2 regions of the Nocardia sp. NPDC057455 genome follow, and region 2 is predicted to be linked to the other one. Evidence: riboswitches for the same ligand, from Rfam matches in the RefSeq annotation. Region 2 holds a riboswitch; the other holds the start of a gene.
What was found. A riboswitch is a leader RNA that binds a small molecule or an ion and turns the genes downstream of it on or off. The one in region 2 is predicted to bind cobalamin.
Positions count from the first base shown of each region.

Region 1: it holds a riboswitch for cobalamin, as region 2 does, so the genes downstream of both, ACFU5M_RS28800 (CbtB-domain containing protein) here and metE (5-methyltetrahydropteroyltriglutamate--homocysteine S-methyltransferase) in region 2, are expected to answer to the same signal.

Region 1 is NZ_JBHVDM010000098.1:13,480-24,987, forward strand. Features, by position in the region: gene ACFU5M_RS28750 (response regulator) at 1-441, opposite strand, end outside; gene ACFU5M_RS28755 (histidine kinase) at 478-2,298, opposite strand; gene ACFU5M_RS28760 (ABC transporter ATP-binding protein) at 2,796-3,698, shown strand; gene ACFU5M_RS28765 (ABC transporter permease) at 3,695-4,558, shown strand; gene ACFU5M_RS28770 (TetR/AcrR family transcriptional regulator) at 4,626-5,237, opposite strand; gene ACFU5M_RS28775 (FMN-dependent NADH-azoreductase) at 5,347-5,994, shown strand; gene ACFU5M_RS28780 (DMT family transporter) at 5,996-6,316, shown strand; gene ACFU5M_RS28785 (OsmC family peroxiredoxin) at 6,470-6,910, shown strand; gene ACFU5M_RS28790 (hypothetical protein) at 6,972-7,454, opposite strand; gene ACFU5M_RS28795 (CbtA family protein) at 7,490-8,281, opposite strand; gene ACFU5M_RS28800 (CbtB-domain containing protein) at 8,272-8,466, opposite strand; cobalamin riboswitch at 8,496-8,648, opposite strand; gene mhuD (mycobilin-forming heme oxygenase MhuD) at 8,729-9,043, opposite strand; gene ACFU5M_RS28810 (alpha/beta fold hydrolase) at 9,102-9,848, shown strand; gene ACFU5M_RS28815 (A/G-specific adenine glycosylase) at 9,873-10,781, opposite strand; gene ACFU5M_RS28820 (carbonic anhydrase) at 10,873-11,496, shown strand.
Region 2 is NZ_JBHVDM010000016.1:27,834-39,341, reverse strand. Features, by position in the region: gene ACFU5M_RS09300 (DivIVA domain-containing protein) at 1-192, opposite strand, end outside; gene ACFU5M_RS09295 (GtrA family protein) at 575-1,093, shown strand; gene coaD (pantetheine-phosphate adenylyltransferase) at 1,172-1,657, opposite strand; gene rsmD (16S rRNA (guanine(966)-N(2))-methyltransferase RsmD) at 1,711-2,274, opposite strand; gene ACFU5M_RS09280 (pyruvate carboxylase) at 2,271-5,675, opposite strand; cobalamin riboswitch at 6,371-6,558, shown strand; gene metE (5-methyltetrahydropteroyltriglutamate--homocysteine S-methyltransferase) at 6,729-8,996, shown strand; gene ACFU5M_RS09270 (nuclear transport factor 2 family protein) at 9,431-9,802, opposite strand; gene ACFU5M_RS09265 (short-chain fatty acyl-CoA regulator family protein) at 10,049-11,470, shown strand; gene recG (ATP-dependent DNA helicase RecG) at 11,490-11,508, opposite strand, start outside.

The DNA of each region.
Region 1 (11,508 bases), on a different contig from region 2:
GATCAGCCTGCGGGTCACACCGGGGGAGAGCAGCGCGTCACCCGCGGCGACCACACGGACCGCACGAACCAGATCGGCCGGCTCGGTGTGCTTGACCAGGAAACCGGTCGCGCCGGAGCGCATTGCCTCGAAGACGTATTCGTCCAGCTCGAAGGTGGTCAGCACGACTACGCGCACGTCGGCCAGCCGGGGATCCTCGGCGATCATGCGGGTGGCGGCCAAGCCGTCCAGAATCGGCATGCGGATGTCCATCAGGACCACGTCGGGCCGCAGGCCGCGGGTCATGCGCACGGCCTGCTCGCCGTTGTCCGCCTCGCCCACCACGTCGATGCCGTCCTGGGCATCCAGCAACGCGACGAAACCGCCGCGCACCAGCGCCTGGTCGTCGGCCACCAGCACCCGGACACTGCCGGACGGGGCGGGATCGTGGTGGTCGTGCATCGGGTCTCCTCTGCCGTGGGGCCGCGCGTAGTCCTCTCAGCGCTGCGCGCGACCGGCCGAGGTGCTCGGTCGCTCGGCCGCGTCGGCGGGGCGGCTCGGCGTCGCGGGCGACTCGGTCTCGCTCGAGCGGGCGGTGCTCGTCGCCGTTGATTCCGCCACCTCGGTACTCGTCGGCGACGTGCCGGACCCCGCCGCACTCTGCTCCGGCGTACCCGCTGCCGTTTCGTCCAGCACCGGTCCTCTCCCGGTCGAGGCGCTGCGCGTCGACGTGCTCGCTGTCGCGGTGTGCTGTTCCGGCGTGCCTGATGTCGTGCTGCCCTGCACCGGTCTTCTTGTCGAAGCGCTATGTGTCGACGTTGTCGCAGTGTCCTTTTCCGGCGCGCCTGATGCCGTGCTGCTGCGCGCCGGTCCGCTCGCTGTCGTGGTGCCGGGTGTGGACTTGCTCGCTGTACGAGGATCCTGCTCGGTCGCGTCCGAGGCCATGCCGGTCCGCGATGGTCTTCTCGCTGTCGTGGCGCTGCGCGGCGACGTGCCCCCGATAGCCGGGTCCTGTTCCGGCGCTGCTGAAGCCGTCTTGCTCTGGGCCGGGGTGGCCGGTGCCGTCGAGCCGGCCTCCGCTCCGGGTTCGGGCGCGCGCGTGGGCAGCCGGGCCGCGACCCGGAAACCGCCGCTGGGGCGCGGACCCGCGGTGAGGGCGCCGCCGAGGGCGTGGGTGCGCTCGCGCATGCCGATGATGCCGTTGCCGCCGCCGGTGCCGGAACGCGAAGGGGCACCGGTGGGGCGGGTGTTGTCGACGGTGATGTCGACCGAGTCCGGGGCGTAGCGCACGGTCACCGTGGCGTCGGCACCGGGTGCGTGCCGCAGCACGTTGGTCAGTGACTCCTGGATGATCCGCACCGCCGCCAGGTCGATGACGCTGGGCAGCTGCTGCGGGGTGCCGAGCACCCGTGTGCCGACCGTGAGGCCGGTGGTGCGCGGACGCAGCAGCAGATCGTCCAAGTCGCTGATGCTCGGCGCGGGGGTACGCGGAGCGGGAGGCGGCTCGACCTCTGCCGCCGAATCCTGTTCGAGGTCGTCGTCGCGACGCGAAGCCTGCTCGGCCACAGCCGAATTCCGGTCTTTGCGCGCGGTGCGGCGGGCACGGCGGCGACCGGACTCCTCCGTGTTCGCGTCGGCCGTGGCCGGTTGGTCGTCGGGCGTCGCGGTGCCGGAGCGGATCGTGTGCAGGAGCGCGTGTACTTCGGCGAGTGCGTCGCGACTGGCGTTCTTGATCGTCGTGAGCGCCGTCTCCGCCTGCTCCGGGCGTTTGTCGAGCAGTTCCAGCGCCACCGAGGATTGCACATTGATCATCGACAGACTGTGCGCCAGCACGTCGTGCAGCTCACGCGCGATGGCGAGGCGCTCCTCGCTGGCGCGCCGCTCGCGCTGCGCCTCCTCGTCCCGGCGCGCCGACTCGGCGCGCTGCCTGCGGGCGACGAGCACGGCCTTGCGCTGCCGGATTCCTTCGGCCACCAGCAGCAGTACGGTCAGCCACGCCATCAGCGCGAAAACCTGCCACACGTTGGCGGGGTGGCCCAGCTGCGCGGGCAGCGGCCAGACCAGCGCCAGATACCCGAGCGGGACGAGTGGATAAGTCCACCATCGTGATCCGCTGCTCGCGGCGGTCAAGAAGGCGATGACCAGCGAGACGAAGATCGGGCCGTACCCGTAGCCCCGCAGAAAATAGGCGAGACACACGGCGAGAACGACGATCAGCACGGGCAGCGGCTGCGCGCGTCGCCGGATCAGCGCCACGGGCCCGGCCAGCAGCAGCAGGTAGCCGAGCACGTCGAGAGAGTGCACCCCGGTCTGCCGCATATTCGCGAAGGTGCCTCCGACAACCTGAACCGCGGCCACGACGAGCGCGACTCCCCAGTCCAAGCCGACCGAGCTCCGATCCGTAATCCCTGCCACCCGCACCCACGTAGCCTATGCGGCTCGGTCGAGATTCGACGTCCGCCTGGCAACGTATTTCGCGAGAATTGCACCGATTCGGCTTTTCGTGGGGAGTGCGGTCCGAGAGGAAAGCCCGCCGCGCCCACCGCCTGCGCTGATCTGGCACCTGATCCGATACGGCTGTATTGCGTGAGCCGTGGGCGATGAGCCCTGAGCCGTGAGCCGTGAGCCGTGAGCCGTGAGCCGTGAGCCGTGAGCCGTGAGCCGTGAGCCGTGAGCCGTGAGCGGTGAGCCGGGGGCTGGGGACGGTGGGCTCTGAGCGGTGGGCCGTGGGCGATGACCCATCGTCCTGATTACGTATGCCGAACATCGCCCGGCGACGGATGCCCGCACCAGGGGCGGCGGCGGATTCTCGGTGCATGACAGATTCGATCGTGGTCACCCGAGGGTTGACCAAACGCTACGGGGAGCACATCGCTGTCGACGATGTGAGCATGAGCGTCGCGTCCGGCGAGATCTACGGCTTCCTCGGCCCGAACGGCGCGGGCAAGACCACCACACTGCGCATGCTGGCCGGTCTGATCCGTCCCAGCGAGGGCACGGCGACGGTCGCGGGGCATCGTCCCGGCGATCCCGCGGTGGTCCGGCGGATCGGCGTGCTCATCGAGGGCCCGGGCTTCTACCCCTACCTCTCCGGCCGGGACAACCTGCGGGTGCTCGCCGCGTATCGCCGACTCGGCCTGCCGGAGGTCGAGGACGCACTCGAACGAGTCGGGCTGGCGGGCCGCGCCGAGGACAAGTACCGCACCTACTCGCTGGGCATGAAACAGCGCCTCGGTGTGGGCGCCGCATTGCTCGGCAGTCCCGACCTACTTGTTCTGGACGAGCCGACCAATGGTCTCGACCCCGCCGGGATGGCCGAAATACGGGAGCTGATCACCGCTTTGGCCGCCGAGGGGCACACGGTGCTGCTGTCGAGCCACATGCTGAGCGAAGTCCAGGCGATTTGCGACCGGGTCGGCGTGATCTCGCAGGGCAGGCTGCTCGCCGAAGCGACGGTCGCGCAGTTGCGCGGCGGTTCGTCGCTGGTGGTGCGGGCCGACCCGGTGGAGGTGGCCCTGTCCGCGGTGCGACGGCTGGTGGGCGAACGTTCGGCGCTGCTGACCGCGAGCGGTATCCGAGTCGAGCCGGACACCGTCACCGCGCCCGCCGTGGCGCGCGCGGTAGTGGCATCGGGCGCGGACCTGCTCGAGCTGCGGGTGGAGGAGAAGTCGCTGGAGGAAGTGTTCTTCGAGATGACGCGATGGGAGGCCGCGCGATGAACGGCATGGCAATCCGCGACCTGGTCGCGAGCACGAAGGCGGAAATGCTGCGGCTGCGGAAGTGGCCGGCGTTCTGGATCGTGCTCGGCACGTGGCTTCTGCTGAATCTGACGTTCGCCTACCTGTTCAACTATCTGGCCTACACCTCCGGGGAATCGAGCCGGATGTCCAACGGATTGCCGCGCGAGGTGTTGCTACAACAGATGCTGCCCGCCGCGGTGCCCGAAGTGTTCACCCAAGGCATGGCGATGTTCGGCGGCGCGCTGATGCTCATCCTGGGCGCCGTGGCCGTCGGCAGCGGATACGGCTGGGGGATCTGGAAGACCGTATTCACTCAGGGGCCTTCGCGTGTGCAGGCGGTCGCCGCGGTGGTGGTGAGTCTCGCGGTTGTGGTGGTGGCGCTGGTGTGCACGGCGTTCGTGGTCGACCTCTCCGTCGCCGCGCTGATCGCGGCTTCCCGCTCGCAGGCCCTCACGCCACCGGATCTGAGCCGGTCGCTGCTCGGAATCCTCACCGGCGTGGTAATTCTCGGCATGTGGACGCTGGCGGGTGCGCTGATCGGCGCGATCGCCCGTGGGCCCGCGCTCGCTGTGGGGCTCGGCCTGGTCTGGGTGCTGGTGGTGGAGAACCTGTTGCGCGGCGTCGCCGGCATCTTCGCGCCGATCGAGGTGATCACCGATCATCTGCCCGGCACCGCGGCCGGATCGCTGGCGGGGGCGATGCGCACCGTCGACGGGCCCGCGACGCCCGGTGTGCTGCACGTGCTGTCGCGCAGCGAGTCATCGGTCGCGCTGGTGGCTTACGCGCTGCTGTTCGCAGGCGGCACGATCTGGCTGATGCGCAGACGCGATCTGGTGTGACACGTTGGGGCGAAACCGCCGGTGGAGCGCTGTCCACCAGCGGTTTTCACGGACTCGATCGGCCTGCTCACCCGCGCCCGAGAACGGTTTCGGCGATCATTCGGAGCGCGTCGGTGATCTGGCCGGAAGTCAGGCCGCGCTCGCGTTGCTGCCGATAGACCTCGGCGGCCAAGGGTGCGAGGAGCGGGTCGACGAGCGCGTCCGGCTCGTGAATACCCGCTGCCAGCAACAGGGCTCGCACGTGTGCGTACCAGAATTCGTAAGCGCCGGTGGCGAAGCGGGCTCCGCCGATTTCGGCGCCGAGCACCAGATGCGCGTGCGCGTCCAGCAATTCGACCATCGCGGCGTAGAACGCGGCCAGCCTTTGCGCCGCGGGAGCGCCGGGACCGAGCGGGGGCGGGCCGGAAAGCAGTTTAGCTTGCAGCGCTCGCTCGTGTTCGTCCAGTAAGGCCACCGCGACCGAGTTGATGTCCGGATAACGCCGATACAGGGTGCCGCGGCCGACACCGGCGGCCTTCGCGATGTCGTCCATCGTCACCGTGCGGGGGTCGCGGGTGGCGAACAACTCCGCGGCGGCGGAGAGCACTTTGGCTCGGTTGCGGGCCGCGTCCGCTCGTTCCGGCGACGCTACCGACCGGCCCGGCGTCGTGCCGGAGAGCAGGTCGATTCGGGGTTCCATGCCGCGACTGTAGCCGATTTCCGGATAACTGGACAATCTGTCCGAATCGGCCGTATGGTGAACTTCGATGAAATCGGACAATGTGTCCACTTAGTTCGGAGGTCAGATCATGAGGACGCTGTTGCACCTCGACGCCAGCGCGCGGCCGCAGTCGATCAGTCGGGAACTGAGCGCTGCTTTCGCCGACGCCTGGCGCGCACGTCATCCGGATGGCGGCTATCACTACCGCGACCTGGCGGCCGAGCCGGTGCCGTTCATCGGGGCGGCGTGGACCGAGCTGTGCGACGCCGTGCTGGCGCTGCCGAGCACAGACCCGGAACGGCTCGGTGATTTGGTTCAGACCCCAGAGCAGGCCGCCGCGTGGACTATCATCGAGCCGCTGCTGGCCGAGTTGCTCGCGGCGGACGTGATCCTGATCGGCACGCCGATGTACAACTACTCGATCCCGGCCTCCCTCAAAGCATGGCTGGACCAGGTGACCTTTCCGCGATTGTCGCTGGGGCACCGGAGGTTCGTCGTGACGAGCGCGCGCGGCGGCGCCTACTCGCCCGGCGCCCCGAAAGCGGCCTACGACTATCAAGAGCGATTCCTGCGGGACTTCTTCGCGGGCCATTTCGCCGTGTCCGACACCGTTTTCGTGCATGCGGAACTAGCCAATTCCCGCCAGGACCCCGCACTGGCGCACCTGCGCGCCGAGCACGACGCGTCCTACGCCCGCGCTTCGACCGCCGCGCGCGCTCTGGCCGGGGAGTACTGAGGTGAACTGGGTAGTTCTTTCCGTCGCCGGACTGGTGGAGATCGCCTGGTCGCAGAGCATCAAACCGACCGAGAATTTCACCAGACTCGTTCCGACCCTGGCCTGCGTCGTTCTCGGCGTCACGGCCGTATACCTGCTGTCGCGCGCGATGCAGACGTTGCCGGTCGGCACCGCCTACGCGGTCTTCACCGGCATCGGCGCGCTCGGCGCGATCTCCCTCGGCATCGTCGTTCACAAGGACCCGCTCAGCGCGGGCCGACTCCTGGCGCTCGGCTTGATCCTCGGCGGCATCGTGCTGGCAAGGATCACGAATCCGGAATGACGGTGCGGAATCGCCTGCGGGTCGGTGGTTTCCGCCCAGACGCCCGGCGGGTGCCAGCGGTGCGACGCGATCGGCGAACCGGTGGGCCGGGACGTGACGGCCGGGGTAGGTTTCCTGCTGAATCGTCAAACGATCATCGGCGAAAGGACCGTGATGCCCACACGTACCGCGCGTACCGCTTGGACCGGCACCCTCCAGGAGGGTTCGGGACAGGTCGAACTGGCCAGTTCGGGGGTCGGTAAGTACGACGTGTCGTTCCCCAAGCGTTCCGCCGAGGACGCCGACGGCACCACCAGCCCGGAAGAATTGATCGCGGCCGCGCACTCCTCCTGCTACGCGATGGCACTGTCGGCGCAGATCGGCAACGCGGGTGGCACCCCGGAGAACCTGGACGTCACCGCCGACGTGACCCTCGGCCCCGACCCGGCGGGCGGCTTCCGGATCACCGGGATCAAGTTGACCGTTCGCGGTCGCGTCTCGGGCATCGACGCCGACGCCTTCCATGCCGCCGCCGAGGCCGCCAAGGCGGGCTGCCCCGTCAGCAAAGCCCTCGCCGGCGTCGACCACATCACGCTGGACGCGGCTCTCGCTTGATGCTCCGCACCGCTTCGTGCCCCGCAGCATCGACACAGGCGGGGCGCGAAGCGAGTGCCTGTCAGCGCTTGCGAAAGTAGCGCCGGGCGGGACGGGTATAGAGCGCCGGGACGGCGACCAGCACGGCTGAGACATGGACGGTGCGCAGAGCGGCCAGTAGCAGGGATGCGGGTCCGGCATCTCGGAAGAGGTCGCGCAGTTCGTTCGCGGACATGGCCGCGGCGAGCGGCTCGATGACCAGCGACAACAGGCCGAATCCGCCGATGCCGACGGTGATCAGGAGGCGGGCCCAGCGGTCGCCGTGGAGCATGCGCACCGCGACGGCCAGCACCACGAGGTAGATCGCCGTGCGCACACCCAATCCGGTGGCCGAACTCGCCGCGTCGGTTTCGGGGAAAGCCCGGGCGGCCCGGACGATCCCCTCGGCGGCTCCCGCGAGCACAGCGGCCACCAGAGCGACGAACGCGACGCGGACGGCGCGCGGCGGTCCAGCGGGGTGGACATGCGGCGATGCGGGCCAGACGGAAAAGGCAGTGCCGATCATGGGACCGACACTGCCTCAGTACTTACGGACGCGAATCACCCCGCGGTAGCGGCGGCCACCGGTACCGGAGTATCGGTGCGCGTCGCGAACTCCGTGAGCGCCGCGAAGCCGAGACCCAGGCAGGCCCACAGGGTCGCGGTCTCCGCCAGCGACGCCACCCGGAACTGCCAGAGCAGGGTGGCCGGGAAGGTCGCGCTCACCTCGTCCACGCCGGGCAGCAGGATGTAGCCGAGCGCCGTCACCAGTACGAACGCCGCGATGCCGCCGATCAGCCGGAATGTGGGAAGTTGGGCGCGCAGCGCCGTGAACACCGCTACCGCCGCGCCGACGGCCACGAGACCCAGCACGACAGCTGCCAGCCACAGCAGGGTTCGCTCGTTGATGGTGTCCGGATCACCCACCGCCGGAGGGTTCGCGGGGTACTTGAAGAACGGCACCGCGACGATCGCTGCCCAGCCCGCGATGCCGAGCGCGAGTGCGAGCCGTGGTCCGGACAGTGCGGTGTAGCGCCGCGCGAAATGCGCGACCGAGGCGTAGATGGCGCCGAGCGCGAGCCCGGCCAGCCCGAGCGCGAGGAACTGCCCGAATTTCTGGCCGCCGCGGCTCACCAGCGGTTCTTCCTCGTCACCGTGGGAATGCCCGGCTGGTGATTCCGCGTGCTCACCATGGGTGTGCTCGGCGGTGGACCCCGCTTCCTCGATCGCGATGGCGGCGTCCACCTTCGATTCGCCGACGAAGTAACCGACTGTCGCGGCCAGCAGCCCGGCGATCAAGCCGGCCAGCAGGCCGCGGAGCAGCAGTGTTCGGAGCGAACCGATCAGTGGCACGGGAGCCCCAGCAGGTGGCGTCCATCGTGCATCAACTCATGCAGATACATCCCGCCGCGCGAGATGACACCCTGGTCGAAGCCGACCAGGTAGAGCGTGAGCAGTGCGAGAAGAACGACACCGACCGTGACGAGCACGGTGGCCAGGGAATCGGTTGCCCGGCTGGGTGAATGCGCGATGGCCATTCGAGTCCTCCTTGGGATACGCGTCCCGGCGGGTGGTGGCGCGACGGTGCCGGTGTCTGGCTTTCCGGCACCGGACTCGGTGCGTGGAACACAGTGGCGCGACCGCTCCGGAATCTCACCGGCATTACCGCGTCACCCTCGCGTTTGTCCTTCGAACTGTGACACCCGCGCACCCCCCGCGTCAACCGGGTCCGGCACGGGCGTACCACGGCGTCGGGCGAGTCGCCGGGCAGGCGGACCCGCCCGGCGGTAGGCGCCCGGCTCAGTTCGCCGGCTTGGCCTCGACGTCGAGCACGACCTCGAACTCGAGCAGGGACGCACCCGTCGAGACCGGCTTCCGATGCTCGCCCGCGTGCGCCTCACGCGCGGGGCCGTCCCGCCAGGCCGCGAAGGACTCTTCCGAATCCCACTGGGTGACAACGAAATACCGCTTCTCACCGGCAACCGGGCGGAGCAGCTGGAAGCCGAGGAAGCCGGGGGAGCCCTCGACCGCGTGCGCACGGTGGGCGAACCGCTTCTCCAATTCGGGGCCCGCGCCCTCGGGAACCTCGATCGCGTTGATCTTCACAACAGCCATGCGTCCAAGCTAGCGGCTGCGGCCGAGCAGACGCTCGGTACCTCGTATTGTCGAGTCGATGTTGCACGACGAAGGCGGAGCGGGCGCGCCGATCCTGCTGCTGCACGGACTGATGGGCAGCGCGCGCACTTGGCGCGATCAGCTGGGCTGGCTGCGCGGATACGGCCATGTCTACACCTTCGACGCCGCGGGTCACGGCAGGCCCGCGCCCGAGGAGCTGACCACCGAGGCCTTCGTCGCGGACCTGGCCGCGGGCACCGCCGCGATCGGCGAGCCGATGGTGGTGATCGGCCATTCGATGGGTGCGCTGCACGGCTGGGTGTTCGCCGCGACCCACCCCGATCGGGTCAAGGCGCTGGTGATCGAAGACATCGCGCCGGACTTCACCGGCCGCACCGCCGCGCACTGGGCGGCGATGATCGAGGCGTGGCCGCAGCCGTTTCCCGACGACGAGGCCGTGCTGTCGTTCTTCGGGCCCGTCGCGGGCCGGTACTTCCTGAACTCCTTCGAGCGCGGGCCGGAGGGATACCGGCTGCACGGATCGGTCACCACCTTCCGCGATATCTCCGAGGAGTGGGGAACGCGCGACTTCTGGCGGCATTGGCATGCGGTGCGGGTGCCCGCCCTGCTGCTGGAGGGCGAGCACAGCATCACGCCGTCGGGGCAGATGCGGCGGATGGCCGCCGCCCATCCGGGCGCCGACTATGCCTTGGTCCCCGGCACGGGCCACCTCGTGCACGACGATCAACCGCAGCGCTACCGAGTGGAGGTCGAGCGCTTCCTGCGGCGGGTGCTGGGAAGCTGAGGATTGCGGCGGGACGGTACCGGGTCAGCCGGGGTGCCCGCCCTCGCCCGCCAAGGCGAACAAGCCCTCGGGTGTCTGTTCGATCAGGCCGTCCACCAGCAGTGAGTCCAGGGCTCGGTCGCGCTGGCCAGGGTCGCGGGTCCAGGCGAGATCCAGGCGTATCCGTTCCACCGGCCCGCTGGCATGCCGCAGGACGTCCAGCAGGCGACCGCGCGCCTGGCGGTCGGTGCCCTCGTACTTCTGGGTGCGGCGGACCACGTCGCTCACCGGCCTGCCCGCGGCGACCCACGCGCAACTCGGCAGAGGGCACCGCGTGCAATCGGGGGTGCGGGCGGTGCACACGGTCGCACCGAGTTCCATCAAGGCGGCGGAGAACACCGCGGCGCGGTCGACCTGGAGCGGCAGCAGCGCCTCGGTGTCGGGGAGATCCCGCGACGAAGGGTTGCCCGCTTCCGCGCGTCCGTGCACCGCCCTGGCGACCACCCGGCGGACATTGGTGTCCACCACCGGAACTCGTTGACCGTAGGCGAAACAGGCGACGGCGCGCGCGGTGTAGGCCCCGATGCCGGGCAGCCCGAGCAGCACCTCCACCTCGGTGGGCACCTCGTCACCGTGCTCGGCAGCCAGCACCCTGGCGCACTCGTGCAGCCGCAGCGCGCGGCGCGGATAGCCGAGCTTTCCCCAGGCGCGCAGGACTTCGGCCTGCGAGGAGGCGGCCATCGCCGAGGGCACCGGCCAGCGCGCCACCCACTCCCGCCAGATCGGTTCGACGCGCACGACCGGGGTTTGCTGCAACATGATCTCGCTCATCAGAATCTGCCACGCCGTGACGCCCGGCCTGCGCCACGGCAGATCGCGCGCCGTCTCCCCGTACCAATCCAGCAACGTGTCCGCGTCGATGCTCTTCGGTGCGCCGTTCCGCACTGCCCTCACTATCCCCGTCCTACTGCTGCCAGGCGGTATTTGCCCACCTGTAACCGGTCGAACTCGCTGGTAACCGCAACCGTCCTGCACAATGGTCGGTATGCCGGATTCCAACCCGATCAGTGCCTGGAAGTCCCTGCGCGAAGGCAACGAGCGCTTCGTCAGTGGTGAACTGCTGCATCCTAGCCAGGGCGCCGCGGACCGGGCCAAGCTCGTCAGCGGCCAGCACCCGCACGCGATCTTGTTCGGTTGCGGCGACTCCAGGGTCGCCGCCGAACTCATCTTCGACCAGGGCCTCGGCGACATGTTCGTGGTGCGCACCGCGGGTCATGTGGTCGACAGCTCGGTGCTCGGCTCGATCGAGTACGGGGTACAGGTGCTCAACGTCCCGCTCATCGTAGTGCTCGGGCATGACAGCTGCGGCGCCGTGAAGGCCACCATCGACGCGCTGGACGGCGGCGAGGTCCCGGGCGGGTTCATCCGCAGCGTGGTCGAGCGGGTCACGCCGTCCATTCTGGTCGGGCGGCGCGAAGGCCTGTCCACCGTCGACGAGATGGAGGCCAGGCACGTGGTGGAGACCAGTCGCCTGCTCATGCAGCGGTCGATGATCATCTCGCAGCGGGTGGCGACCGGTGAGCTCGCCATCGCCTGCGTGACCTACAAGCTGGCCGAGGGCAAAGTGCAGCTGCACCGGGTCGTCGGCAACATCGGCGAGGTGGCCTGACACCACGACACG
Region 2 (11,508 bases):
GGACACGATCTTGTCCCGATGGTCGAGCACGTCCTGGGCGTCGTCGAGTTCGCCGGGCAGCGCGTCCCGGACGTCGTCGAGTAGTTCGAGCACGTCGCCGCGCGGCACTATGCAGCTGCGGGTCGGCGGGATGCCGCGCGCCTCTTCGACGATGGCGACAAGTTCGTCGAGCGCTTCGAATACGCGATACATGCTCACTACCCTCCTGCGGACTCACGGCGAAACTTTCCGCCGAACCCAGTGTGCCTCTCGTCACGGCTCGTGCCGAGTCCCTTTCCGGTGTGTCGTGGCAGTGTCTCGCACGCCACAGAAATCAAGTGGAGACCTCCTCTCCGCTTCGTGTTACATTTTTCTGGAAGGTCGACCAAGACCTTCGACACCTACCGCGGTCCCCCCGGATCGCGGACGAGGAAGCCGGAGGTACGGACAACCGCCGTCGAATGTCGACAGGCTCCGATGCGTCAGCGATTCCTGACCATGGCTACGAACGGAACCTGCCAAGAGTCGACGGGAGAGGTGAGCGATCACCATCGCCGTTGTCCTTGCCGATGGCTTGTGTTCGATCGGAAAGACGATGACTGTTCTCGAACTACCGCGACCGGCGGGAGTAAGCGCCACCAGCTTCTTCGTGCCGTGGGCCGGCCCATACCCGGCGTTGCCGACGACCTGGGTCGCGACCGAGTTCGGACAGCTCGCCCAGTATCTGCGCGGCGATCGTGCCTTCGCTCAACTGATCCGGTTCGCGCTCGTCGGCGGGTCCAGCAACATCGCCTACGTCCTGCTGTTCTTCGCGATGCACGGGGCCGGGCCGCTACTGGCCAATGTCGTCGGCTCCGTCGTCAGCACCATGATCGCCAACGAGCTGCACCGTCAGCTCACCTTCCACGCGGCGGGACGGGTCGGCTGGTTCACCGCACAGTGGGAAGGCGGCGGACTGGCGCTGGTCGGCCTCGGCGTCACGACCGCCGCACTGGCCGCACTCGGCGTATGGGCCCCCGGCCTCGGGGACACCGCTCAGGCCGCCGCGATCCTCGCGATCACCGCCGCGGTCGGCGGCATGCGCTTCCTGGCCCTGCGCGGTCTGGTGTTCTAGGCCCGTTCGCCGCTCCGGACATTCGGACTCCTCCCGGCGAGAGGCTGAATCGGGCCGTTTCCAGGTCTTCTGGGTCCGTCAGCTGTTGCGCTCGGCCAAGCGGTCGAGGAGGCGCTTGTGGACCGAAGGGGGCAGCATGTCGGCGACGTCGCCGCCGTACGCGGCGACCTCCTTGACCAGTGAGCTGGACAGGAAGCTGAACGACGGGTTGGTGGCGATGAAGAAGGTGTCCACCCCGGAGAGCTTCTTGTTCATCTGCGCCATCTGTAGTTCGTAACCGAAGTCGCCCGCGTCGCGCAGGCCCTTCACGATCGCGGTGATGCCCTGCTCGCGGGCGAAGTCGACCAGCAGGCCCTGCCAGGAATCCACCCGCACGTTGCCCAGGTGCGCGGTCGACTCGCGCAGCAGCTCGATGCGCTCCTCGACGGTGAACATGCCCTGCTTCTTCGGGTTGATCATGACGGTGATGACGACCTCGTCGAACTGGGCCGCGGCCCGGGTGAAGACGTCGAGGTGTCCATAGGTCACGGGGTCGAACGACCCGGGGCACAGTGCTCCTGCCATGAGGCGACGCTAGCAGGGCGACCGCCGACGGGTACGCGCGGGCGGACCCGCGCCTACCCGTCCGGCTCGAACTCCGCGAGGTCGATGCGTGTTTCGCCGTACCGTCGCGATTTGGCCGGGACGAAGCTTGCGGGCCAGGCTATTTCGGGAGAACGCACCGAACGCTCCAGCACGATCAACGCCCCGGGACGCAGCCAACCGTGCTCGGTGAGCGCCCGCAGATCGGCCAGCACCGCGGCGTTGTCCAGCGCGTAAGGCGGGTCGGAGAAGACCACGTCGAAGCCGCCCGCTCCGCCGAGTTGCAGCACGCCGGCCACCGTCGCGACCCGCAATTCGGCGCCGGGCAGGCCGAGGTCGGCGATGTTGCCGCGAACCACGGCCGCCGCCTTGCGGTCGGACTCGACGAGCAGCGCGTGCTCGGCGCCGCGCGAGAGCGCCTCCAGCCCCAGCGCGCCGGAACCCGCGTACAGGTCGAGCACGCGCGCGCCCGCGAAGTCCAGCCGGGCGTCCAACGCGCTGAACAGCGCCTCCCGGACTCGGTCGGAGGTCGGGCGGGTGCCCGACGGCGGCACCCGCAGGCGCCGTCCACCCGCCGTTCCCGCGACGATCCGCGTCATCCGGCGGACGACTCCCGGACCGCCAGTTCGATGAGCAGGTCACCGCCTTCGACCTGTTGCACGGCGCCGATGGCGACCCGGCCGACGGTGCCCGCGCGGGGCGCGGTGATCGCGGCTTCCATCTTCATGGCCTCGATGGTGCCGATGGTGTCACCCGCCGCGACCGAATCTCCTTCGGACACCGCGAGAGTGACGACACCGGCGAAGGGCGCCGCGACGTGGCCGGGGTTGGTCTTGTCGGCTTTCTCCGCCGCCGGGATTTCGCTGGCGATCTGCCGGTCACGAACCGAGATCGGCCGCAACTGCCCGTTGAGGATGCACATCACCGTGCGCATACCGCGCTCGTCGGGTTCGGAGATGGCTTCCAGGCCGATGAGCAGGGTGACGCCCTTCTCCAGTTGCACCCGGTGTTCCTCGCCGCGGCGCAAGCCGTAGAAGAACTGGTTGGCCGACAATCCGGAGGTGTCGCCGTACTTCTCGCGATGAGCGAGGAATTCGGCGGTCGGGCCGGGGAACAGCAACCGGTTCAACGTCGCCCGGCGCTCGTCCGAGCTACCGGCCAGGCCCTTCTCGTCCGCGGGCGTCAACGGTGTCTCGGGCTTGGCCGCGCCGCGCCCGGCGAGCGCCTTGCTGCGGAGCGGTTCGGGCCAGCCGCCGGCGGGGGTGCCCAGTTCGCCGCGCAGGAACCCGATCACCGAGTCCGGGATGTCGTAGCGTCCGGGGTCGGTGGCGAAGTCCTCGACCTCGACGCCGGTGCCGACCAGCGCCAACGCCAGGTCACCGACGACCTTCGAAGACGGGGTGACCTTCACCAGACGCCCGAGCAGCCGGTCGGCGGCGGCGTATTTCGCCTCGACCTCTTCGAACCGGTCACCCAATCCGAGCGCGATGGCTTGCTGGCGCAGGTTCGACAGCTGCCCGCCGGGGATCTCGTGGGTGTAGACCCGACCGGTGGGCGCGGGCAGCCCGGACTCGAACGGCGCGTACACCTTGCGCAGCGCTTCCCAGTACGGTTCCATGTCGCACACGTTCTGCAGGTCCAACCCGGTGTCGTACTCGCTGTGCGCTGCCGCGGCCACGATCGCCGAGAGCGCGGGCTGGCTGGTGGTGCCGGCCATCGCGGCACTCGCACCGTCGACCGCGTCGGCGCCGGCCTGCCAGGCAGCCAGGTAGGTGGCCAACTGCCCGCCCGGTGTGTCGTGGGTGTGCACGTGCACCGGCAGATCGAAATTGCTGCGCAACGCGGTGACCAGCGTGGACGCCGCCGGAGCGCGCAACAGCCCGGCCATGTCCTTGATCGCCAGCACGTGCGCGCCCGCGTCCACGATCTGCTCGGCCAGCTTCAGGTAGTAGTCCAGGGTGTAGAGCGACTCGTCCGGATTCGACAGATCACCGGTGTAGCTGATCGCGACCTCGGCGACCGCGGTGCCGGTCTCGCGGACCGCGTCGATGGCCGGGCGCATCTGATCGACGTTGTTGAGCGCGTCGAAGATACGGAAGATGTCGATACCCGTGGCGGTCGCCTCGGACACGAACGCACGGGTCACCGCCTCCGGATACGGGGTGTAGCCGACAGTGTTACGGCCACGCAGCAACATCTGCAAACAGATATTCGGGATCGCCTCGCGCAACGCCGCCAACCGCTCCCACGGATCCTCGTAGAGGAACCGCAACCCCACGTCGTAGGTCGCCCCACCCCAGCACTCCACCGACAGCAGCTGCGGGGTCAACCGCGCCACATGCCCCGCCACACCCAGCAGGCCGTTGGTGCGCACCCGGGTGGCCAGCAGCGACTGGTGCGCGTCGCGGAAGGTGGTGTCGGTGACCCCGACCGCCTTCTGCTCACGCAGCGCCCGCGCGAAACCCTCCGGCCCCAGCCGCAGCAACCGCTGCCGCGACCCGTCCGGCGGCGGCACGCTCAGATCGATCGCGGGCAGTTTGTCGTGCGGGTACACCGTGGTCGGCCGCTCCCCGTGCGGCTTGTTCACCGTCACATCGGCCAGGTAGTCGAGGATCTTGGTGCCCCGGTCGGCGGACTGACGCAGCGTCAGCAGCTGCGGACGCTGCTCGATGAACGAGGTCGTCACCCGGCCCGCCGCGAAGTCGGGATCATCCAGCACCGCCAGCAGGAACGGGATGTTGGTGGCCACACCCCGGATCCGGAACTCCGCCAGCGCCCGGCTCGCCCGCGCCACCGCCGCACCGAAATCGCGACCACGGCAGGTGAGCTTGACCAGCATCGAGTCGAAATAGGCGCCGATCTCCGCACCCAGGTTCGCACCGCCATCCAAGCGGATACCCGCACCACCCGGCGTGCGGTAGGCGGTGATACGGCCGGTGTCGGGACGAAACCCGTTGGCCGGGTCCTCGGTGGTGATCCGGCACTGCAACGCCGCACCCCGGATCGTCACCGTGTCCTGGCTCAAACCCAACTGCTCGAGCGTCTCCCCACCAGCGATCCGCAGCTGCGACTGCACCAAATCCACATCGGTGATCTCCTCGGTCACCGTATGCTCCACCTGGATGCGCGGGTTCATCTCGATGAACACGTGATTGCCGCGCTCGTCCAGCAGAAACTCCACAGTGCCCGCACACGAGTAGCCGATCTGCCGGGCGAAGGCCACCGCGTCGGCACAGATCCGTTCCCGCAGCGCCGGGTCCAGATTCGGCGCGGGCGCCAACTCGATCACCTTCTGATGCCTGCGCTGCACCGAGCAGTCCCGCTCGAACAAATGCATCACATTGCCGTGCTGGTCGGCGAGAATCTGCACCTCGATATGACGCGGGTTCACCACCGCCTGCTCCAGGAACACCGTCGGGTCACCGAACGCCGACTCCGCCAACCGCGAAGCCGCCTCGATCGACTCACGCAACTGCTCCGGCGCCGCGACTCGCCGCATGCCGCGCCCGCCACCGCCCGCGACAGCCTTGACGAAGATCGGGTACTCCAGTTCGTGCGACGCGGCCAGCAGCTCGTCCACGTCCGACGACGGCGCGCTCGACCGCAGCACCGGCAGCCCGGCTGCCTTGGCGGCCTCGATAGCGCGCGCCTTGTTACCCGCCAGCTCCAGCACTTCGGCCGACGGACCGATGAACGTGATGCCCTCCCGCGCACACGCCGCCGCCAGATCCGGATTCTCCGACAAGAACCCATACCCCGGGTAGATCGCGTCCGCCTCCGCCGACTTGGCCGCCTCGACGATCGCCTCGATCGACAGATAAGCCCGCACCGGATGACCAGGCTCACCGATCTGATACGACTCCGCCGCCTTCAACCTATGGACCGAATTGCGGTCCTCGTAGGGGAACACGGCGACCGTCCCGATGCCGAGTTCGTAAGCCGCGCGGAAGGCTCGGATGGCGATCTCGCCACGGTTGGCAACCAAGACTTTCGAGAACATTGACCTAAGGTACCCGGCCGCGTGAACCGCACCGACACGGAATCCCCCTTCGCAAACCTCTTCACAAGACCGACTAGCACCGTTGCGAAGTTGCGTTCACAGAGGCGACACATGGGCGGCGTCGCAGCAACCGGTGTGCTGCCCGGCGGCCGGGTGCGGTGCGCAGGTGCGGTGACGCGCCGACCGACGGCCGGGCTCGGCCTCGATACCCCGACACGGGGCCGCGACCGCACACGACGCGAACCTTGCGCACGCGGAGTTCGGAAGTACGGATCTCCGGCACCCGACGCCGGGTATCTGCGAACAGCCGAGCCGATTTCGCGCGCGGCCCGGGGAGTTGCGCGAAGGGCCGAGCCGATTCCGCAGGCCCGATTCTGCCGATAGCCGGAACGCGAGCCGGTGCGGCATCGGTACGCGGCGAGCGTCTCGGGCAAATAACCGATGTGATGTCCCTCGCGGCGCCCCGCCGGCCGAACCCCGCGGCCGCCGGGGCGGACGAGTGCGGCCCCGGCCGTGCGGCTCGTATCGACCGCAGGCCGCCGGGCAGCGGATCGCCATCTCGGGTCGGTCGTTCGTGTCGGCCGCACCGCGTCCTATGCTGAGGGTGCAGCTGGTTCACCGCAGCACGACGAGATGGAGCCCCGACGTCGCGCGACGGAGTCGAGCCCGCCCGTGCGGCGACGTCACGGCGGGTGAGAGGGAACCCGGTGGGAATCCGGGACTGTCCCGCAGCGGTATGCAGGAACGACCGCCGTCACCAGGCACTGAGTTCACCGAGCCGGAAGGCTCCGCGACTCGGGAAGCGACGGCCAGTAGGTCGGCCATCGGGAGCTCTCCGGCGTATGCCGGCCCGCACGGCCGGTGCCCGCGAGTCCGAAGACCTGCCAGCCGTGCCGGGTACGCCGTACCCGGCGGCCACCGCCTCGTGGATTGGGCGTGCGGATCACCAGCTGACGTGTCGGGCTCCTCGGCCGGGAATTCCACCGGCATGTCATCAGGTTCTCCGCCTGCCCGTATGGCGATGGCTTTCGTCCACAGCAATGGAGAGACACTGTGACTGTTGCACAGCAAAAGCCGTTCACCGCAACGGTTCTCGGGCTTCCTCGAGTGGGGCCCCGGCGGGAACTGAAGCGGGCCACCGAAGCCTATTGGGCAGGCAGGATCGACGCGGGCCGGTTGCATGCCGTGGCGCGCGACCTGCGGCGCGACCAGCTCACCGGCTTGCGGGCCGCGGGCTTGGACTCGATTCCGGTCGGCACCTTTTCCTACTACGACCAGATGCTCGACACCGCCGAACTGCTGGGCGCGCTGCCGCCAAGGGTCGCCAGGATCGCCGACCCGCTGGATCGGTATTTCGCCGCCGCGCGCGGCACCGACACGGTGGAGCCCTTGGAGATGACCAAGTGGTTCGACACCAACTACCACTACCTGGTGCCGGAAATCGGCCCGGAGACGGCGTTCTCGCTGCACCCGGAGAAATTACTGGCGGAACTGCGGGAGGCGCTCGAGCTGGGCGTGCCCGCGCGGCCGGTGGTGATCGGCCCGATCACCTTCCTGAAGCTGGCCAAGGCGACCGGCGGCTCGGGCCTGTCCCGGCTGATCGAACTGCTGCCGCTGTATCGGGAGCTGCTGCGCAGACTGGCCGCAGCCGGCGCCGAGTGGGTGCAGATCGACGAGCCGGTGCTGGTCACCGACCTCACGGCGGAGGAGATCGGCCTGGTACAGGTCACCTACGGGGAACTCGCGGACGCCACCGAGCGTCCGGCGATCCTCGTCGCGACCTACTTCGGGCAGCCGGGCGCCGCACTGGCGGCGCTGGCGAGCACCGGGATAGAAGGAGTGGCTCTCGACTTCACCTCCGGCGCCGACGTCGCCGCGGTGGCGGCCGTGCCCGCGCTGACCGGCAAGCTGGTCGTCGCAGGGGTCGTGGACGGTCGTAATGTCTGGCGCGCCGATCTCGACCATGCCCTGTCCATCCTCGATACGGCGCTGGCATCCGCAGCGCAGGTGGCGGTCTCGAGTTCGTGCTCGCTGCTGCACGTGCCCTACACGTTGGCCGCCGAGACGCGGTTGGACGTGCGGCTGCGGTCCTGGCTGGCGTTCGGCGCGGAGAAGGTGACCGAGGTCCGCCTGCTCGCGACCGCGCTGAGCGAGGGTGTGGAAGCGATCGGCGCCGAGTTGGCCGCGGTGCGTGCGGCGCTGGCGTCGCGAAGGTCGGATCCGCGGCTGAACGATCCGCGGGTGCGGGCCGCGCTGGCCGCGCTCGGGCCCGACGCCGTCCGCCGCGCGCCCGCCGAACAACGCCGGGAACTGCAACGGGACCGCTTGCGGCTGCCCGCGCTGCCGACCACGACGATCGGTTCCTACCCGCAGACCTCGGCCATCCGGCTGGCGCGCGCCGCACTGCGCAAGGGCGAGATCGACCAGGCGGAGTACGTCCGCCGGATGCGTGCCGAGATCGCGGAGGTCATCGCACTCCAGGAGGAACTGGGGCTGGACGTGCTGGTGCACGGCGAGCCGGAGCGCAACGACATGGTGCAGTACTTCGCCGAGCAACTCGACGGGTTCGCGACGACCGAGCAGGGATGGGTGCAGTCCTACGGAACGCGTTGTGTGCGCCCGCCGATCCTGTTCGGGGACGTGGCGCGGCGGGAGCCGATGACCGTCGAGTGGATCGGGTACGCGCAGTCGCTCACCGGCAAGCCGGTCAAGGGCATGCTGACCGGACCGGTCACCATTCTGGCGTGGTCGTTCGTGCGCGACGACCAGCCGTTGGGCGAGTCCGCGCGCCAGGTGGCGCTGGCGATCCGGGACGAGACCGTTGACCTCGAGTCGGCGGGCATCCGGATCATCCAGGTCGACGAGCCCGCCCTGCGCGAACTGCTTCCGCTGCGCGCGGCCGATCAGCCCGGGTACTTGCAGTGGTCGGTGCAATCGTTCCGGATCGCGACCTCCGGGGTGTCCGATGCGACGCAGATCCACACGCACCTGTGCTACTCGGAATTCGGCGAGGTGATCGATGCGATCGCCGGGCTGGACGCCGACGTCACGTCGATCGAGGCGGCGCGCTCTCATATGGAGGTGCTCGACGACTTGAACGCGGCGGGGTTCGACCTCGGCGTCGGCCCCGGCGTGTACGACATCCACTCTCCGCGGGTGCCCGGTGTGGACGAGATCACCAGCTCGCTGCGCGCGGCGCTGAAAGCTGTTCCGGCCGAACGGCTCTGGGTGAATCCCGACTGTGGACTGAAGACCAGGGGACGCGCCGAGGTGGAAGCCGCGCTGCGCAATATGGTCGCCGCGGCGGCGGCCATCAGGTAGCCCTGCCCGCCCGTCGGTGATCGGTGTCCCCTTCGTCACCCCGAGGGGGACACCGAATCATCAAGAGCCACAGTCTGTTTCCGGCTCCGGCCGTGGCGGTTGCCGCCGACGCAGCGTGTACCGATCACACGGTTCCTCCCGCCGCGTCACCGGCAACTCCCGCGCCCGCGCCCGCATCCCCCGCCGCCACGCCGTATGACACCCGGAACAACGCTCCATCGGCTACCCCTCCTCACATGTCGACCACCGGACAACGTTCCCCTCTTACCTACTTCGACGCGCCCACCCCCCGATTCGGTTCCATACGATTCGACATCGCGGAGAGGACGCGGGCCGAGATGACCGGGTGCGCCGATCTCGACCGGCTCGAGTCCTGGACGCACTGGGCCACCGCCGCCGGATCCGAGAACGATCTGTTCGACCGATGTCTCGCTCTACAGTCCGAAGGCCCGGTTGATGGCGGCCATATCGAAGTAGTCGCGCCACGCGGTGATTTCGCCGTCGGTGACTTCGAAGAACCCCATGACCGGGAGCGGCGTCTCGCGTCCGGCGGAGCGGAGGGTGTCGGTGCGCTCGTTCATCACCACGTTGCCGGAGGCGATCTGGTGGTGGATGTCGAAGTCGATGGCCTCGAAGGTGGTCAGGAAGCCCGCGATGAAGTCGCGGATGGCGGTGCGGCCGACGATGGGTTCCATCGGAATGTTGTGGTAGACGGCGTCCTCGGCGAAGTACGCGCTGATCCGGTCCGGATCGGGGTCGGACCAGCTTCGGCACATGGCTCGCACGAGTTCCTCGGGATCGGGCATTCGTTCTGCTCACTTTCCTGCTGCCGGAAGGCGGGGCCGGCCTCCCTCGATTCAACCAAGCAATCGCTCGGTAGGGAAGAGGATGAATGAGCATTTTCGCGCATCGTCCACGATGCGGCGGCAAACCTCTCTTCGCACGCTACGCAGATCGAATACATTGCTGGGCACCTCGCAAAAGCATATTCTTGTGGGAAAGTGCGCGCGTTTTTGCGATGATTGCGAATCATCGCAGCTACCATCGTGCACGTGCGCAAGATGTATGCGGGCGCCCGGCTTCGACGATTGCGGGAAGAGCGGAGGATGACTCAGGCGGCTCTGGCGAAATCGCTGGATCTGTCGCCGAGTTATCTCAATCAGCTCGAGCGCGACCAGCGTCCACTCACCATTCCCGTACTGCTGAAACTCAATTCCACTTTCGACCTCGACGTCCAGTTCTTCGCCGCCGATTCCGACGCGCGTCTCGTGTCGGACCTGCACGAGGTGCTCATCGACGCCGCGGGCGGGCACACCGCGCCGCTGACCGAGGTGGAGGAACTGGCAACCCGTCAGCCGGAGGTCGCCAGGATCGTCGTCGCGATGCATCGCCGACTACGCGCCGCCACCGATCAGCTCGACCTGCTCTCCGCGCGAGTGTCCGCGCCCGCGGGCGCGCCCGGCGTGCCCATGCCCTACGAGGACGTGCGCGACTTCTTCTACGACCATCACAACCACATCGCGCAGCTCGACATCGCCGCCGAGCAGCTGTTCGAGAACTCCGGGCTCACCATCGGCTCCCTCGATCGCCAGCTCGCCCGCGTCGCCGAGGAACGCGCCGGAGTCACCGTTCTGGTGCGCGGCGACGGCGCCGACCCCACCGTTCCCAAACGCCACTACGACCCGGAGACCCGGACGCTCACGCTCGCTCGCCGGTTGCGGCCGGGCCAGCGCGCCTTCCAGATCGCCACCACGCTCGGCCTTCTGCTGTACGGAGCCGAGCTGGACGCCGTCCTGGCCGAAAGCCCGTCGCTCAATGGCGAATCGCGCACACTGGCGCGGATCGGACTGGCCAATTACTTCGCAGGCGCGCTGGTACTGCCGTATGGCCGATTCCTGCGCTCGGCCGAGGAACTGCGCTACGACATCGACCTGCTCGGTCTGCGGTTCGAGGTCGGCTTCGAGACCATCTGCCATCGGCTCAGCACCCTGCAACGGCAGGGCCAGCGCGGCGTCCCGTTCTTCTTCGTGCGCACCGACCGGGCGGGCAACATCTCCAAACGGCAATCCGCCACCGCCTTCCATTTCTCCCGGGTGGGCGGCAGTTGCCCGCTATGGGTGGTGCACGAGGCCTTCTCCAACCCCGGCCGCGTCCTGACCCAGGTGGCCGAGATGCCCGACGGCCGTCGCTATCTGTGGGTCGCCCGCACCGCGGCGATAGCGCCGCACGGGTTCGGCACCCCGGCCAAGAATTTCGCGATCGGTCTAGGCTGCGATATCGAATACGCCGACCGCTTGGTGTATTCGGCCGGGTTGCAACTGGGCGACCCGTCGGCGTCGGTGCCCATCGGCGCGGGCTGCAAAGTATGCGAGCGCCCCACCTGCCCGCAACGCGCTTTCCCGCACATCGGCAGCCCGTTGGCGGTCGCCGAGCACACCAGCACCGACCTGCCCTACCCGCGGCTCGGGCGCTGACCTCGCCGGGTCCGAGGCCTCAGGACTTGGCCAGATAC